Regions from separate parts of the Peribacillus sp. B2I2 genome, predicted to be linked through region 1. Evidence: riboswitches for the same ligand, from Rfam matches in the RefSeq annotation. Region 1 holds a riboswitch; each other region holds the start of a gene.

Region 1 (5,032 bases):
TGAATATAGGATATCATCGTAGCCGAACCGGTCATAAGGTTCTGGCGTCCTAAATTATAATAGAAAGCGAAAGCCAAATAGAAATAAATCCCTTCGAGGTTCGTTGAATGGATCAGTGCCTCGAATAAATGCTGGGGGCTTGGATCGTCCACGAACGTTTGATAGGCATCCACGATCGGTTGATTACGCTTTATTACTTCAGGATGTTCTTTAATGCGGTCGAAAAGCTGTTTTTGCTTGCCTACTGGGATCAGGGAAGCAAGGATATAGGAATAAGATTCATTATGGATGGATTCCTGCTGGGCCATATTGGCCAGGATAGCTTTTGCCGCCGGATCTTTGATGTACCGAAGGATTTCTACTAAAGTGGGCGTTTGTAGACTGTCCATTCCAGCAATCATCGTAAGGATATCAAGAAAAGCGTCCTGGATATCTTCGTCCAATTCGCCCCACTGCTTTTTATCCTGAATCATGTTCACGCTCGATGGTTTCCAAAAGTTATTGATGAGCTGAGTATAGGTATCATAGAATTTTTCATACTGAATATCGTTCCAAAGGAGAAAGCCTGAAGCTTCTCCTTTGAAAACACCTGTCGCTTTAGTTGGATGCGTTGGTTCCAGCATCCGGATCTTTTTGATATGATTTGTCATTCGTGAAAACTCCTTTAAGAGTAGATTACTGGGTTATGGTTGTCGTTAACTTGAACAGCTTTCGCAGGCATTGTCATATTCGGAAGAAGTTGAACGAACATAATATGTTGATTTCAACCCGGATTCCCAAGCGGTTAAATGTATATCCAATAGGACCTTGGCTTTGATTGTGTTGTGTACATACAGATTAAAGCTGATTGCTTGGTCAATATGGCGTTGGCGGGCAGCATTTTGCCTGATGCTTTCCAGTTGATCCAAATTAAATCGGGTCTTTTTATAATATTCATACGTATTTGGCGTCAAGCCTGGTGCGGTCACCTTGAATTTAAAGTTTTTCTTTTCCTCGTAAAATTCAATTTCATACAAAGGATCGATCCCATCCGTGGAATTACCGATCTTGGCAGTCGATGAATTGGGGGCAATGGCCATTAAATATCCATTACGGGTCCCGTGTTCCTGGACGTTTGCTTTTAAATCCATCCATTTTTGATCCGTATAGTCACGCAGTTCGAAATATTCCCCTGTATGCCAATCCGATCCTTCGAAATATGGGTACGTTCCTTTTTCCTTAGCCAATTCATTGGATGCCTTGATCGTTAAGTAAGCGATCTTTTCGTATAATGCATCGGCATATTCAACTGCCTCATCCGATTCCCAATAAATATTCTGTGTGGCAAGTAAATGATGCCATCCAAACGTTCCTAAACCAATTGCCCGGTAACGTTTGTTCGAGATGGATGCTTGCTTGACCGGAAGATTATTCACATCGATTACGTTATCCAGCATCCGGATCTGAATGGGAATCAACCTTTCCAAAACATCGCTGCTCACCGCACGGGGCAAGTTAATGGATGAAAGGTTGCAGACAACGAAATCGCCGCTTTTACGAACAACAACGACATCTCCATCTTCTGTTTCGTATTCATCGGTGATCGTCGAAGGGCTTAAGTTTTGAGCAATCTCGGTGCAAAGGTTAGAACAATAAATCATACCTTTATGTTTATTTGGATTCTTCCGGTTCACTTCATCGCGGTAGAACATATATGGTACGCCTTCTTCTAATTGAGAAATCATGATGCTTTTCATGATGTCCATCGCATTGATCTTTTCAAAGCTATAGTTTGGAAGCGAACCATTTTCTGCGGCCTCGACAGCAAGTGCATAATGATTCCTGAAGCTTCCTTCGCCTTTCTTCTCGTCGTAAAGGTCTTCAAGTGAGAATCCAAGGGTTTGCTTGACGGTATGCGGATCGAAAAGATACCATTCTTTTCTGTCACGTACAGCCTCCATGAATAAATCAGGAATGCATACACCCGTAAAAATATCATGGGCTTTTAATCTGTCATCCCCGTTTTGCGTCTTCAAATCAAGAAAGCTCATGATATCTTTATGCCAGGCATCCAAGTAAATCGCGATGGCACCTTTACGTTGCCCCAATTGATCGACACTGACAGCTGTCTGGTTGAATAGTCGAATCCAAGGAGTCGTGCCGGAACTATTTCCAGAGAAACCACGGATATCGGAACCAAGCGAGCGGATCTTACCAACGTAAAGACCGACACCGCCACCGAATTTTGATACTTTTGCGGCATCGTAGTTAGATAGGTAGATACCATCAATGGAATCTTCAATTGCGTCGATAAAGCAAGAGCTTAACTGTCCATGCGTTTTTCCTGCATTGGAGAGTGTAGGTGTCGCAACAGTCATATAAAGGTTGGACATTGCCCAGTAAGCTTCTTTGATAAGTTGCAGGCGGTGCTCCGTTTTTTCCAATCGCATGATTTCCATCGCGATGATCATGAAGCGCTCTTGGGGCAGTTCGTAGACCTTGTCCTTTTTTGGGCGGGCTAGGTAGCGATCGTTTAATAAGTAGATGCCTATGTAAGAAAATAATTTATCCTTTTCCGGGTCGATCACCGAACCCAATTCCTCAATTTCCGCTTTCGTATAAGAAGAGAGCAGTTCTGATTTATAGATGGGGTAACGCTGGCCTTCTGAAAGTTGGGAGAGTTCCGTGATCAGTTCATAGAATGGGCCATAACTTATGCCTTCATAACCTCGATTAGCTTGTGCATCCCTATACATCGCATTCAACAGTTCTGCTGCAGCAACGAACGTCCAATCGGGAGCATCGATATCGACACTTTCCAGAGCGAGCTGAATCAGTTTCTTTGATGCCTGTTCTTCGGTTGAGTCACTTTTGCGATCAAGCCATTTTGTAAAACGCTTCTTGAACTTTTCCATATCGAGACGGCCTTCAAATTCCTTCGATAACATCTCAAGCTGGATGGAATTCGTGTCGGTGTCATTTTCACTTATGGTAGAGTTATATGTTTGAGTCATTAATAATCCTCCTTGTAAACTTCCGCTAAAATAAAAAAAAACCGCCCAATGAATTGAGCGGATCAAACGATAGAATAAAAGAGCCATGAAAAAATAGCCATTATGCTATCGTTTCATCATCTCAATCCCCGAAGAATAAGAAACGTGAAAAATTCAAGGCAGGTCTCCTGACTCATGATCATCCTACTTTGAGTCCTTCCCGTATAGAGAGCTATACAGTGGTTTCTCATTTCGTCACATTTACAGTTGCGGGGACAGTTCCGGGTTCGCACCGGATTCCCTTTTCAGCCATCGCTGGCACCTTGGATTACAAAAAATTCTATATATAGTTATTAGTGTTGTTTGTGTAATCAATATCTAGTATTTCTGCTTATATTATCGTAAGCCATATACGATGATAATTCAACTAATATATTTGAGAAAAACCAACCCTTATCTATTGACAAAGGGAAGGTAGAGGGTGAAAGAATGAAAGATTTTATTGGGGAATGGGTAATTCAAGCACTGAATTTAGGGGATTTTGTGTTAAAATAAAGTGTATAGTAAAGGTGGCTCTCCTTTATTGCGATAAGGGGATTCGCGGAAAAATATTTATGAAAAAGGAGATAAAATCTTGGAAAAAGTATTAGTTTTTGGACATAAAAACCCGGATACAGACACAATCTGTTCAGCAATCGCTTATGCAGATCTGAAAAAGCAGTTAGGTATCAACGCTGAACCAGTTCGTCTGGGTGAAGTGAATGGTGAAACTCAATATGCGTTGGACCACTTCAAATTCGAAGCTCCTCGTCTTGTGGAAAAAGTGGCAGGGGAAGCTGATGGCGTGATCCTGGTCGATCACAATGAACGCCAGCAAAGTGCTGAAGATATTGACCAAGTACGTGTGTTGGAAGTTATCGACCATCACCGCATCGCTAACTTTGAAACAAGCGATCCTTTATATTACCGTGCGGAACCAGTTGGCTGTACGGCAACCATTTTAAATAAAATCTATAAAGAAAACGGCGTTGAAATCCCAAAAGCGATTGCAGGTCTTATGCTGTCTGCCATCATTTCGGATTCTTTATTGTTCAAATCGCCGACCTGCACGGATCAAGACGTTGCAGCAGCTATGGAACTGGCTGATATTGCGGGAGTCAACGCTGAAACATATGGTTTGGAAATGTTGAAGGCGGGAGCTGACTTGAGCGACAAAACGATTGCCCAGCTTATCACTCTTGATGCAAAAGAATTCTCCATGGGCATGGCTAAAGTGGAGATAGCTCAGGTCAATGCTGTTGATCCGAACGAAGTCCTTGCTAAGCAAGCCGAACTAGAAGCAGCCATTGAATCGGTCATCGCTGTGAAGGAATTGGATTTATTCCTATTCGTAGTAACGGATATCCTGACCAATGATTCTGTTGCCTTGGCTCTTGGTAAAGCAGCCAACGCAGTGGAAAAAGCATATGACGTTTCATTAAACAATAACATCGCCGTCTTAGAGGGCGTTGTATCGCGTAAAAAACAAATCGTGCCGGTCTTAACGGGCGTATTCAGTAAATAATATAGGGAAAGGGGTGCTCATTAAAAACGTGGGCATCCTTTTTCTGTACATGCAAAAAAAGACTCAACCATCCATTTAAAGGTGTTTGAGTCTTTTTTCTTAATTCAAAGTTTCCTTTTCTTTTTCATAGGCGATGACAATCAGTTCTTTATTGGCTTCCTCGCCAAGTTTGCTTTCAAAGCTTTTCAGTTCATTCAATAAATCTGGTGACAGATTTGCTGCCGTATAATCCTGCTCGGATGTCATGCTTTTCGCTCCTTTCAAAAGGAAATATTCCATGTTATCTATTTTGTCGGTTTGAAAAGTTTCTATTCAGCAGAGTTTTACTTCTTCAAGAAATTTTACTTTCGGATGTAGCGAGTTTTTCCAGCAATAACGAACTTTCCTCATCGAGGCCTTGCACCTGGACAGGTGTACCTCGTAGCTGATATTTTAGGACAACCGTATCAACAGCACCGACTGCAGAAGCATCCCATATTTTAGAGAGGGAAAAGTC
Region 2 (5,032 bases), 320 kb from region 1:
GACAGGACCTGTAAGCATTCCCTTTACGGTCTTCTTCGTAAGTGATTGTGCGTATACACTTTCCCTGACTGTCATCGGTTCGATGAAATAGATGTCGCCATAAATGACTGGTGGTTTTACGCAGCGAGACCCATAGGATTGTACCCAGCCCTTTTCTAGAAAGACAAATCCGCCTAACTTATGACCGAAGTATTCAACCATATCCGTCCGTTCGAATTCCCCGTGTACGAGAACGTCCAAGCCGATTTCTTCTTGAATGTCGATCCACCTGCCGATTTCTTCGTTAATGAATGTTTCATATTGCGCAGCGCTCCATTCTCCTTTTTTGAATTTCCCGCGTGCTTGCTTAACTTCAAATGTCTGGGGAAAACTACCGATCGTTGTTGAAGGTAGAAAAGGCAATTTGAAAAATTCCTGTTGTTTTTGGTAACGTTCTTTAAATGGCAGCTGACGTCCAACATGCTCTGATTTAGCCTTTTCGACACTGGATTGTACACTCTTATGATTCCGTGCATTTGAACTAGCTAACGTCTGAACCGTTAATTTATTAGCATCGACCTTATCGGCGATTGCTTCAAAGCCCTGATTATTCCCTTTGACCAAGAGTGTTATTTCTTCAAGTTTCTCATCGGCGAAAGCAAGGGTTTCTTTCACTTCTTTTGAAACGGCGGTTTCATTACGAACGGTCACTGGAACATGAAGCAGGGAACAAGAGGGTTGAAGCCAGATTCGGTCTTCGGCTACTTTTTTCTTTAGAGTGTCGATCAATTGAATCTTTTTCGATAAATCAGAAAGCCAAATGTTTTTTCCATCAATCACACCTGCACCAAGCACTTTGTCCTTCGGGAAGCCGGATGCTTCAAGATTACTTAGATTCCTTCCTTTATCATGTACAAAATCAAGACCGATTCCCTGAACTGGTAATTCGATGACTTCTTGGTAGTGTTCCACGGCATCAAAGTATGTTTGCAGCATGATGTTTAGGTTTGGTGCTGCTTCATTCAGTTTTTCATAGAGGTAAGTAACAGTTTGCATATCATCTTTGGAAATGGATGAAACAAGAGAAGGCTCGTCCATTTGAATCCACTTCACGCCTTCTTGCTCCAACTCCTGCAGGATTTGCGTATATAGAGGAAGCAGGCGCAGGATTATGCCAGGGATATCTTGTTTTTTGAAGCCTTTGGAAAGGGAGATGAAAGTATAAGGTCCGATTAACACGGGCTTCGTTTCAATCCCTAGCTTTTCCTTGGCTTCCCGATATGCTACAAGTGGTTTATTTTCTGTTAAAGTCAGCTGTGGCAGTTTTAATTCAGGGACGATATAGTGATAGTTCGTATTGAACCATTTCGTCATTTCGGAAGCGACCTCATCATTGTTCCCGCGAGCCATTGAATAATAAACGGAAAGGGGAACGCTTCCGCCTTCATAGGCAGAGTAACGTTCAGGAACAAGACCGAACATGACGGACATATCGAGCATTTGATCATAGAAAGTGAAGTCGTTGACAGGAATGATATCAATGCCTTGATCTTTTTGTTTTTGTAAGTTGCCTAAACGGATGGCTTTTAGTTGTGCCGTAAATTTTGGTTCATCGATTTTCCCAGACCAATATGCTTCCAATGTACGTTTCCATTCACGATCTTCCCCGATTCGCGGGTACCCCAAATTACTGCTTTTCAAAATTCTCATCCTCCTACTTTCCTTTGATTTGTTTAAAAACAATAAAAAAAGCACCCCTAACTGTCAATAAGAGAAAGTTAGAAATGCTTAAAATAAAGAGACATGCAGAATGCCCCTTATAATTATAAGGTCCCTAACACCTCCCTATCTCCCGTAGGTTAAAACAGTGTTGTCGAAATAGGCAGGTCTCCTGACTTAGGGAATATCATTAGCAGCGAGCCTTCCCGATCCGTAGATCAGTGGCATATTGGATGGCGCTAACATTCCCATTACAGTGGCGGGACCGTGCCGGAATCAAACCGGGCTTCCCTTTTAATCCTAATGAAAATTAGGAACCTATTTCCACATATGAAATTTCACTAAACCTGCTGATAAACTGATTGCAGGTACCAAATATTTATAAAATAAAAACTATTATAAAAATTTAGATAATCTTAACATATCCGACCAAAAGGGTCAACATGAAAAAAATCGGGAAACGTTCCCGACATTTTGACAAATGCCTTTAGGGTGTGTGAGTGATAAGGCTGAAGTCTGTTCCTAAAAAAGAATATATTGTTAGGACAGGGAGTATGTATAAAGGAAGTGGCGTTTTGAAATGGGGCGTAGGGGATGACTTTCTACATCTTGATTGCAGGAATCATTTTTTGCATGGTGATGAGCATTCGGACGTTATTTCTTGTTGAGTCGGGAGGAAAGAAGTTTTCTCTGGAGGATATGCTGTGGCTTGGCAATTTATATGCGACGATATTAGTTGGATTTGCACTGATTTATTTATTATACGAGCTTCAGAATCATTCGGTGATTCTTGATATGGGCAATCGATTGGATGGCACATTCTATGAACAGTTGAAGACTTCTTTTTATTTTAGCGCGATGACCATGTTTTCTGTAGGGTATGGAGATATAGCCCCAATTGGAATGGGCAGGATGATAGCTACCATTCAGGCTTTCATCGGGTACACACTCCCGGCAGCGTTCGTGATTCGGACGGTGATCGATCTGGAGCATAAAGATAGGAAGGATAAATGAAAGTTGTGTTTCTTTCGATTATTGGGTACTCTTACCATAATGAAGGAAATGGAGGATTCAATATGACTGTTAAAATTGGAGAAAAAGCACCTGATTTTCAACTCCCTGCAAACAATGGTGAAATGGTTTCCCTATCGGATTTTAAAGGGAAATACATCGTTTTATATTTTTATCCAAAAGACATGACGCCAGGATGCACGACGGAGGCCTGTGATTTCCGGGACCACAATGAACAATTCGAGGAATTGAACGCTGTCATCATTGGTATAAGCCCAGATCCGGCGGCACGTCATGAAAAATTCATCGAAAAACATGGATTGCCTTTTCTGCTGCTAGCTGACGAAAACCATGAAGCGGCTGAATCATTTGATGTGTGGCAATTGAAAAAGAATTTCGGCAAGGAATATATGGGCATTGAACGTTCAACTTTCCTGATTGATAAGGCAGGTAAAATAGTCAAGGAATGGCGTAAAGTAAAAGTCAAAGGCCACGTCGAAGAAGCGCTTGAAACTCTTCGAGACCTAGAAAAATAAGGGACAGGCAGATGAAGGATGAACGAATAACGAAGCTTGCGGCCAGGCTGATTCATCATTCGATACAATTACAGCCAAAAGAGAGAATCCTCATCCGGGGCCATATCAACACGAAACCATTGTTGAAAGAGCTGATTGATGAAATATACAGGGTGGGTGCTTATCCATATATAGAACTCGAAGACGATGAGATTAGCCGACATCTGTTACAAGGGAATGTGAAGGAACAACTTGATACATCGTCGCAATGGGCTTTGAAGAAGTATACGGATATCGATGCGGTCATCATCATCACCAGTGAAGAAAACGACGTGGAAATGACTGATGTTCCCATCGAGAGGCAACGTATTCAAGGGGAAGCTATGAATTCTCCCACTCTTTTCTATGTAAACAACCGACGGTGGGTCTTACTTAAATATCCCACCAACGCATCAGCGCAAAAAGCCGGCATGAACTTCGACAGGTACCAAGACTTCCTTTTCAAAGTTTGCACTATGGATTACGGGAAAATGGAGGCGGCATTGAAACCGTTAAAGCAATTGATGGAAGGGACTGACAAAGTCAGGATCGTTTCACCGGGGACAGATCTGACTTTTTCCATCAAAGGTATGCCGGCCATCATATGTGCCGGCAAAAAGAATTTACCTGATGGGGAAGTGTTTACGGCACCCATAAAAGAAAGCGTCAATGGAAGGATATCCTTCAACGCACCCACAACCTATGAAGGAATCACCTTTAGTGACATGGAATTAAACATTGAAAAGGGGAAAATCATTAAAGCCATTTCCAATCAACCTGCCAAAATGAACCGGATTCTGGATATCGATGAAGGGTCCCGTTTTATCGGGGAGTTCGCAATTGGAATCAATCCATACATATTGGAACCTATGGACGATACATTATTCGATGAGAAAATAAGCGGGAGTCTGCACTTGGCTCTGGGACTTGCCTATGGAGAAGCGGATAATGGAAACCGTTCATCTATACACTGGGATATGGTCTTGATCCAGCGTCCTGAATATGGCGGTGGTGACATCTACTTTGACGATGTGCTGATCAGAAGGGATGGAATTTTCATATTGCCTGAATTACATGCATTAAACCCAAATTCATTAAAACAAAGCCTTTTTTATTAAGGCTAAGGCTTTTGTCCAACTCAAAAAGGGGACACCTGAATATGCTTTATTAAGGGAATACCTCCTCAGAGAAAGTTGCACGGGACACACAGAGCCCGTGTTTTTTTATGTTAATTAAAAGGGAGAGATAAACATGTTAATACTTTCAACAATCATTCCGAATGAAAGCATCCAAACGAAGATGATGGACGCATTTCCTGATTTGAACTTCATTTATCAAGAAGGATGGACGGATGAGCCACTTAATGAAGCGGAAATCTTGATTACATACGGTGAGGATTTAAATGAAGAAATCATTGGGAAAGCGGCGAACTTAAAATGGATAATGGTCATGAGTGCAGGATTGGAATTAATGCCTTTTAAAGCCATTGAGGAACGCGGCATTTTGGTGACGAACGCAAGAGGCATTCATAAAATCCCAATGGCCGAGTATACGATAGGGATGCTTTTACAATATGAAAAGAAACTGAAACTGCTTATGAAGAATGAAAGGGAAGAACTGTGGCATAGAAAGATTGAAGTAGGGGAATTGAATGGCAAAACGATGCTCGTTCTTGGTGCCGGTGCAATTGGAGGAGAAGTGGCCCGTTTGGGGAAAGCCTTTAGGATGACGACACTGGGGGTGAACCGCAGCGGGAAGCCAGTGGATTC
Region 3 (5,032 bases), 4.4 Mb from region 1:
AAAAGTAACAGAGTCCAAAACAGCTTTGTTGTCATATCCACCTGTTAACCCTTTAACTTCAAGCATCCATCTTACCCTTCTCTCCGTCTCTTTAATAAAATCAGCGCGAATGCGGGTGCCCCGATAAGTGAAGTGATCACCCCGATCGGCAGTTCCGATGGGGCAATGATCGACCGTGCTACAAAGTCCGCCAATATTAGGAATCCGCTTCCTACCAGCAATGACAACGGAAGCAAATGTTTATGGTCAGGTCCCCAAATCTTTCGGACAAAATGAGGAATGACCAATCCTACAAAGCCAATCGCCCCTGAAACGGCAACGGCTGCCCCTGTCAACATCGAACCGGCTATCAAAATCCACATTTTCCGCCGCTTAACATTAACACCTAAGTGTTTTGCCCGGTCTTCCCCGAAAGTCATCGCATTCAATTCGCTCGTATTCATCATCAAGATCAGCGAACCAATAATAAAAAACGGCAAAATGATTGCAATATAATTCCATCCGCGCATTGAAACGCTTCCCATCAGCCAGCCGATGATTTGTCTTAATTCATCACCAGTCAGCGCAATCATCAATGAAATGAAGGCACTTAAAAACGAGCTGAAAATGATTCCCGTTAAAATGATCGTTTCCACTTTCATCGATCGATCCATTTTTTTTGCAAAAGCCAGTACGCAGAACATCGTGAGCACTGAGCATACGATGCTCAATGCCGGAAGAGTATATAAACCGATGAATGGTAGTGATATATTCAAGAATATTGTCAATACGGCACCGACTGATGCTCCTGATGAAATACCTAATGTGTAAGGGTCAGCGAGCGGATTCCGGAGCAGGCCCTGAAACCCCGCTCCCGAAATCGCAAGTGATGCCCCAACAAAACCCGCTAGCAACACACGCGGCAAGCGGATGTTCATCACAATATTCGTAAGCATTACATCCGGATCATCTGAAATCGGTAAATGAAAAATCTCCTTGCCGATAATTTGTAATAGTACAGGAATCGGTACTGGCACCGAACCAAAGGAAATGCCTATCGTCATTGCGAATAACAAAAATAATAACGCAATCAAATAAGCAATCATCCATTTAGTTGTCAAATAGGTTCGGATAGACTGATTTGGCAAGTTCCTCTACTCCCTCTATTAAGCGTGGACCGGAACGGGTCACCAAGTCGGAATGGACATCAAAGACTTGGTCATCCTTCACAGCATTTACGTCTTGCCACCCTTTTCGGCCCTTCACTTGACTTACTGCATCTTTTGTATAATAACCATACGTTGTAATGATGACATCCGGATTTGCAGCAATCATAGACTCTTCATCAATTTTTGCCCATCCGTCCAGTTCAGCAGCTGCATTTTCCGCTGAAATAATTTGAAGCATTTCATTCATGAAGGTATTTTTTCCAGGTGTATATATCTCAGGTGACGGTGAAACCTCCACAAAAACGGTTTTCCTATCCGCTTCCTTTACGGATTTGGCTTTTTCCTGAATATCCTTGAGCTTCGTTTTCATGTCCGTAACGATTCCGTTTGCCTTATCATGTTCCCCTGTTGCCTGTCCAATCATATCTATAGAATCATAGACTTGGTCAAAGCTTTGTGCATCATTGACTACGAGGACAGCAATTCCAGCATCCTTAAGCTGCTGCAAACCCTCATTCGAATTATGGGCACTGGATGCATGGGCAAGAACAAGGTCGGGCTTCAAGGAGACAATCATCTCCGTGTTCATTTCCATTCCGCCAACTTTTTCAATTTCTTTCGTTTCTTCCGGATAATTATCATAGTCGGAAACACCAACAACTTTTTTACCCAAGCCAAGTGCAAAGACAACTTCCGTATTACTTGGTATCAACGAAACGATTTTCTTCGGTTTTTGTTCTATCGTCACCTTTTCGCCTGTTGCATCTTTAATCGTAATCGGGAAAACTTCCTGTTTGGCATGATTCGTTTCCTGCTTTTCTTTTCCTTCATTAGTAGCATCGCTACAGCCAACCATCATACCTGCAGTCAGCAACATCACCAGTATCAGACCAAAAATCTTCTTCATTTTCATTCCCCACAATCTTTTTTTCTTTTAATTTCTTCACACCTAATGAACAAAACGCATTATCGGAAGATGCACCCCAAAACAAAAGCACCTCCCGTTAAACGGAAGATGCTTGTATGGCAACAATATAATTACGGACTCTTTAGGGTCTGCCACACACCTTCCCATCCGCGTAGGTTACAGGTGTACGAATTTTGGCAGGTCTCCTGGCTCATGGTCATCGTCAACGGCACCTTCCCATATCTCATACAGTGGTAAACATCCGTTGGCTCCCATATACAGTGGCGGGACCGCGCTGGCATTTCACCAACTTCCCTTTTAAGTCATTAAGACACCAAATCGTTCATATGTATATAATTTTCACTGCCTTTCATTATACACCATGTAAGAATCGATTATTATATGATTTTTCTGACTTGCCTCGAAATGACCCGTCCATCTTCAATGATTAGAAGCATTTTCAATCAGGGACGCAAATCCCTCGACTGATAATCCCGGTGAAATCCGAACCCTATGCAGGGAATGCATCCCTTGGTCCCTTGAAGCTCCTCCAGGTTCGGTAGTGACTGCCATCTTGTATCCAGCTTCTTCTGACACCCATAGACTTTCTTCGTTATACCGGCCAACCGGATAGGAAATTACTGTCGTGTCCTGGTCGAGGATACGGTCGAATAGCTCCTTCGACTGAACCATTTCCGCTTCTTGCTGCTCTGCCGTCATCCGGTTCAGCTCCAAATGGTTGATAGTATGACTTTCGATCGAAACCCCATTCCTGCTCATCTCCAACATTTGATTTTCAGTCAGGTGATGACCTTTATCAATGGACTTCCCAATCATGAAGATGGTTGCTTTCATATCATATTCTTTTAATATGGGGAAAGCTTCCGTGTAGTTATCTGTATAGCCATCATCAAAAGTAAGCCAGACGCACTTATCACTTGGCATCCGATTTTCGGTTAAAACGAGGAATGCTTCTTTAGGGGATAATGTATAGTAACCATTCTCCCGAAGCCAAGTCATTTGTGATTGGAATTCCTCTCTTGGAACCCGAAGGCCATTACCTTCAGAAATGCTATGATACATCAATATTGGAAACTGAACCGCAGAATCGGCCCTTATCCAATTTCTCGTATCGATTTGTTCCGGTTCGTCCTTTGAATCCTGTCCGGTGCCATTCTCCGCTGCCTCAACCACTTCAATGTCATCTTCCGCAATCGGCGCAGCCCTCTTTTTGCCTATACCCTCTAAAATCCCTTGTGAGCATGCAGGTAAAATTAACATCCCCAGCAATGCCACAAACAGTAAAACTCTGTATTTTCCCACTATCATTCTCCTATTTTTTTCTAGTATAATAGTACCAGAAAACCAACCAATAATAAAGTATTCCATTTAACGAAAAAAAAGGAAAAAACAGAAATAAGAGACCCGCTAAGCGTTTAGATGATTTTTTCATAATTATTATTGCTATTAACTTGAAAAGTTTGCCTATAAGAAATATAATAAATAAGTCGTCGACTTTTTTTATATGTCCCAGTAGCTCAGCAGGATAGAGCGACAGCCTCCTAAGCTGTAGGTCGTAGGTTCGATTCCTATCTGGGACGCTAATTTTAAAACCCTGTTACAATGCGGTACCTCCGCGTCGTAACAGGGTTTTTCTGTTGGTATGGCCTTACCTATTTAGGTTTTTGAGGGGCTTCCAATGTAAAGGTCGGATTTCTAGATACCGGTATGAGAAAAGTCGGAAGTATCGGCGAACAATACATTATGAGATTAACCATTTAATTTTCTTTCAACTTTTTGACTCTGTTTAAAGAGAAGTTTTAATTAATGATGTTTTTCGATATATATATCCGCAGAAAAGTAATATTTTTTTGAAATATATGTTTTAACCTGTCCCATCCGGGTAGATAAATACTGTAAGACATTCTCACCAAAGGAGATGATGTGCACGATGAGTACAATCAGAAGCCAATGGAACAAAGAGAATGACGCAGCGGTGTTTAGTCCCGGTGATCAGCGTTAGAGTCAATTGAAGAGTTAGTCGATAACCAAAAAGGGAATTACTAGTCTTCTCGCCCAAAGGAGGAGGATACTGATCATGAGTATTTACAACCTATGGAATCCAGAGAATGATGAAGCAATTTTCAGTCCGGGTGATCAGCAGACATTCAGTACGCTTACACTAGCAGATACGGATAAACACACACACACAACTGACGAAACACTTGAATATGAATTACACGGCACCGTACTGAATGAAATTTAACCCGAAGCAGTGATATATGGAAAAGGATGGAGCAAATGCTCCATCCTTTTCTGCTTTTACTTTTATATGGATTTCGCCACTTCATCAAGCGGCAATCTTTTGTCTGGAAAGATAAACCTGCCGACAAGGAAATTTGCCCACCCCGCCCCATTCAAATACCCCCCAAAAAAAAGGCCCTTTCACTATTAAGCTAAAAGTGAAGGACCCTTTTCTTTTATTTATCGAATTTCAGTTTGGCCAAAGCATCCGCTAAGGCAGTATTGATCGGCTCTTCTTTATTTTGCTTTTTCATATAATTGGAGACTTCATTTTTTGATACTTTTTGATTTTTATTTTGCCCTCTTCGTTTATTGTAAGAAGAAAGTTTTTCGTGGAAACCGCATTTACAGGTGAATGTCTGTGCTTCTCCTTGACCGCGCATTTCCATCTTTTTGTGACATTGTGGACATCTGGCATTTGTTACACGTGAAACACCTTTTTTGTGGCCACATTCACGATCCTGACAGACAAGCATTTTTCCCTTTTTACTATTCACTTCAAGCATCAGCTTGCCGCAATCAGGACATTTCGTTCCTGACACGTTATCATGCTTGAACTTTTGGTCACTATTTTTGATTTCTTGAACGATATTTTTGGCATAGGTGCGCATATCGCCGATGAATGCCTGTTTTGGTAGCTGTCCTTTGGCAATCGCTGTTAACTTTTGCTCCC

Evidence for each region. A riboswitch is a leader RNA that binds a small molecule or an ion and turns the genes downstream of it on or off. The one in region 1 is predicted to bind cobalamin.
Region 2: another riboswitch for cobalamin. It lies ahead of metE (5-methyltetrahydropteroyltriglutamate--homocysteine S-methyltransferase); the one in region 1 lies ahead of ABIE66_RS05470 (ribonucleoside-diphosphate reductase subunit alpha).
Region 3: another riboswitch for cobalamin. It lies ahead of ABIE66_RS27205 (ABC transporter substrate-binding protein); the one in region 1 lies ahead of ABIE66_RS05470 (ribonucleoside-diphosphate reductase subunit alpha).

Annotation. Positions count from the first base shown of each region.
Region 1 covers NZ_JBGCCB010000001.1:1,080,505-1,085,536, forward strand. Annotated here, with positions in the region: gene ABIE66_RS05465 (ribonucleotide-diphosphate reductase subunit beta) at 1-650, opposite strand, end outside; gene ABIE66_RS05470 (ribonucleoside-diphosphate reductase subunit alpha) at 696-2,993, opposite strand; cobalamin riboswitch at 3,134-3,313, opposite strand; gene ABIE66_RS05475 (manganese-dependent inorganic pyrophosphatase) at 3,607-4,536, shown strand; gene ABIE66_RS05480 (hypothetical protein) at 4,636-4,782, opposite strand; gene ABIE66_RS05485 (SulP family inorganic anion transporter) at 4,868-5,032, opposite strand, start outside.
Region 2 covers NZ_JBGCCB010000001.1:763,438-768,469, forward strand. Annotated here, with positions in the region: gene metE (5-methyltetrahydropteroyltriglutamate--homocysteine S-methyltransferase) at 1-1,689, opposite strand, end outside; cobalamin riboswitch at 1,844-2,035, opposite strand; gene ABIE66_RS03840 (potassium channel family protein) at 2,293-2,712, shown strand; gene bcp (thioredoxin-dependent thiol peroxidase) at 2,775-3,245, shown strand; gene ABIE66_RS03850 (aminopeptidase) at 3,257-4,381, shown strand; gene ABIE66_RS03855 (D-2-hydroxyacid dehydrogenase) at 4,515-5,032, shown strand, end outside.
Region 3 covers NZ_JBGCCB010000001.1:5,445,754-5,450,785, forward strand. Annotated here, with positions in the region: gene ABIE66_RS27195 (heme ABC transporter ATP-binding protein) at 1-66, opposite strand, end outside; gene ABIE66_RS27200 (FecCD family ABC transporter permease) at 72-1,085, opposite strand; gene ABIE66_RS27205 (ABC transporter substrate-binding protein) at 1,090-2,055, opposite strand; cobalamin riboswitch at 2,235-2,409, opposite strand; gene ABIE66_RS27210 (polysaccharide deacetylase family protein) at 2,497-3,336, opposite strand; tRNA gene ABIE66_RS27215 (tRNA-Arg) at 3,583-3,656, shown strand; gene ABIE66_RS27220 (hypothetical protein) at 4,154-4,321, shown strand; partial or broken gene ABIE66_RS27225 (DNA topoisomerase III) at 4,536-5,032, opposite strand, start outside.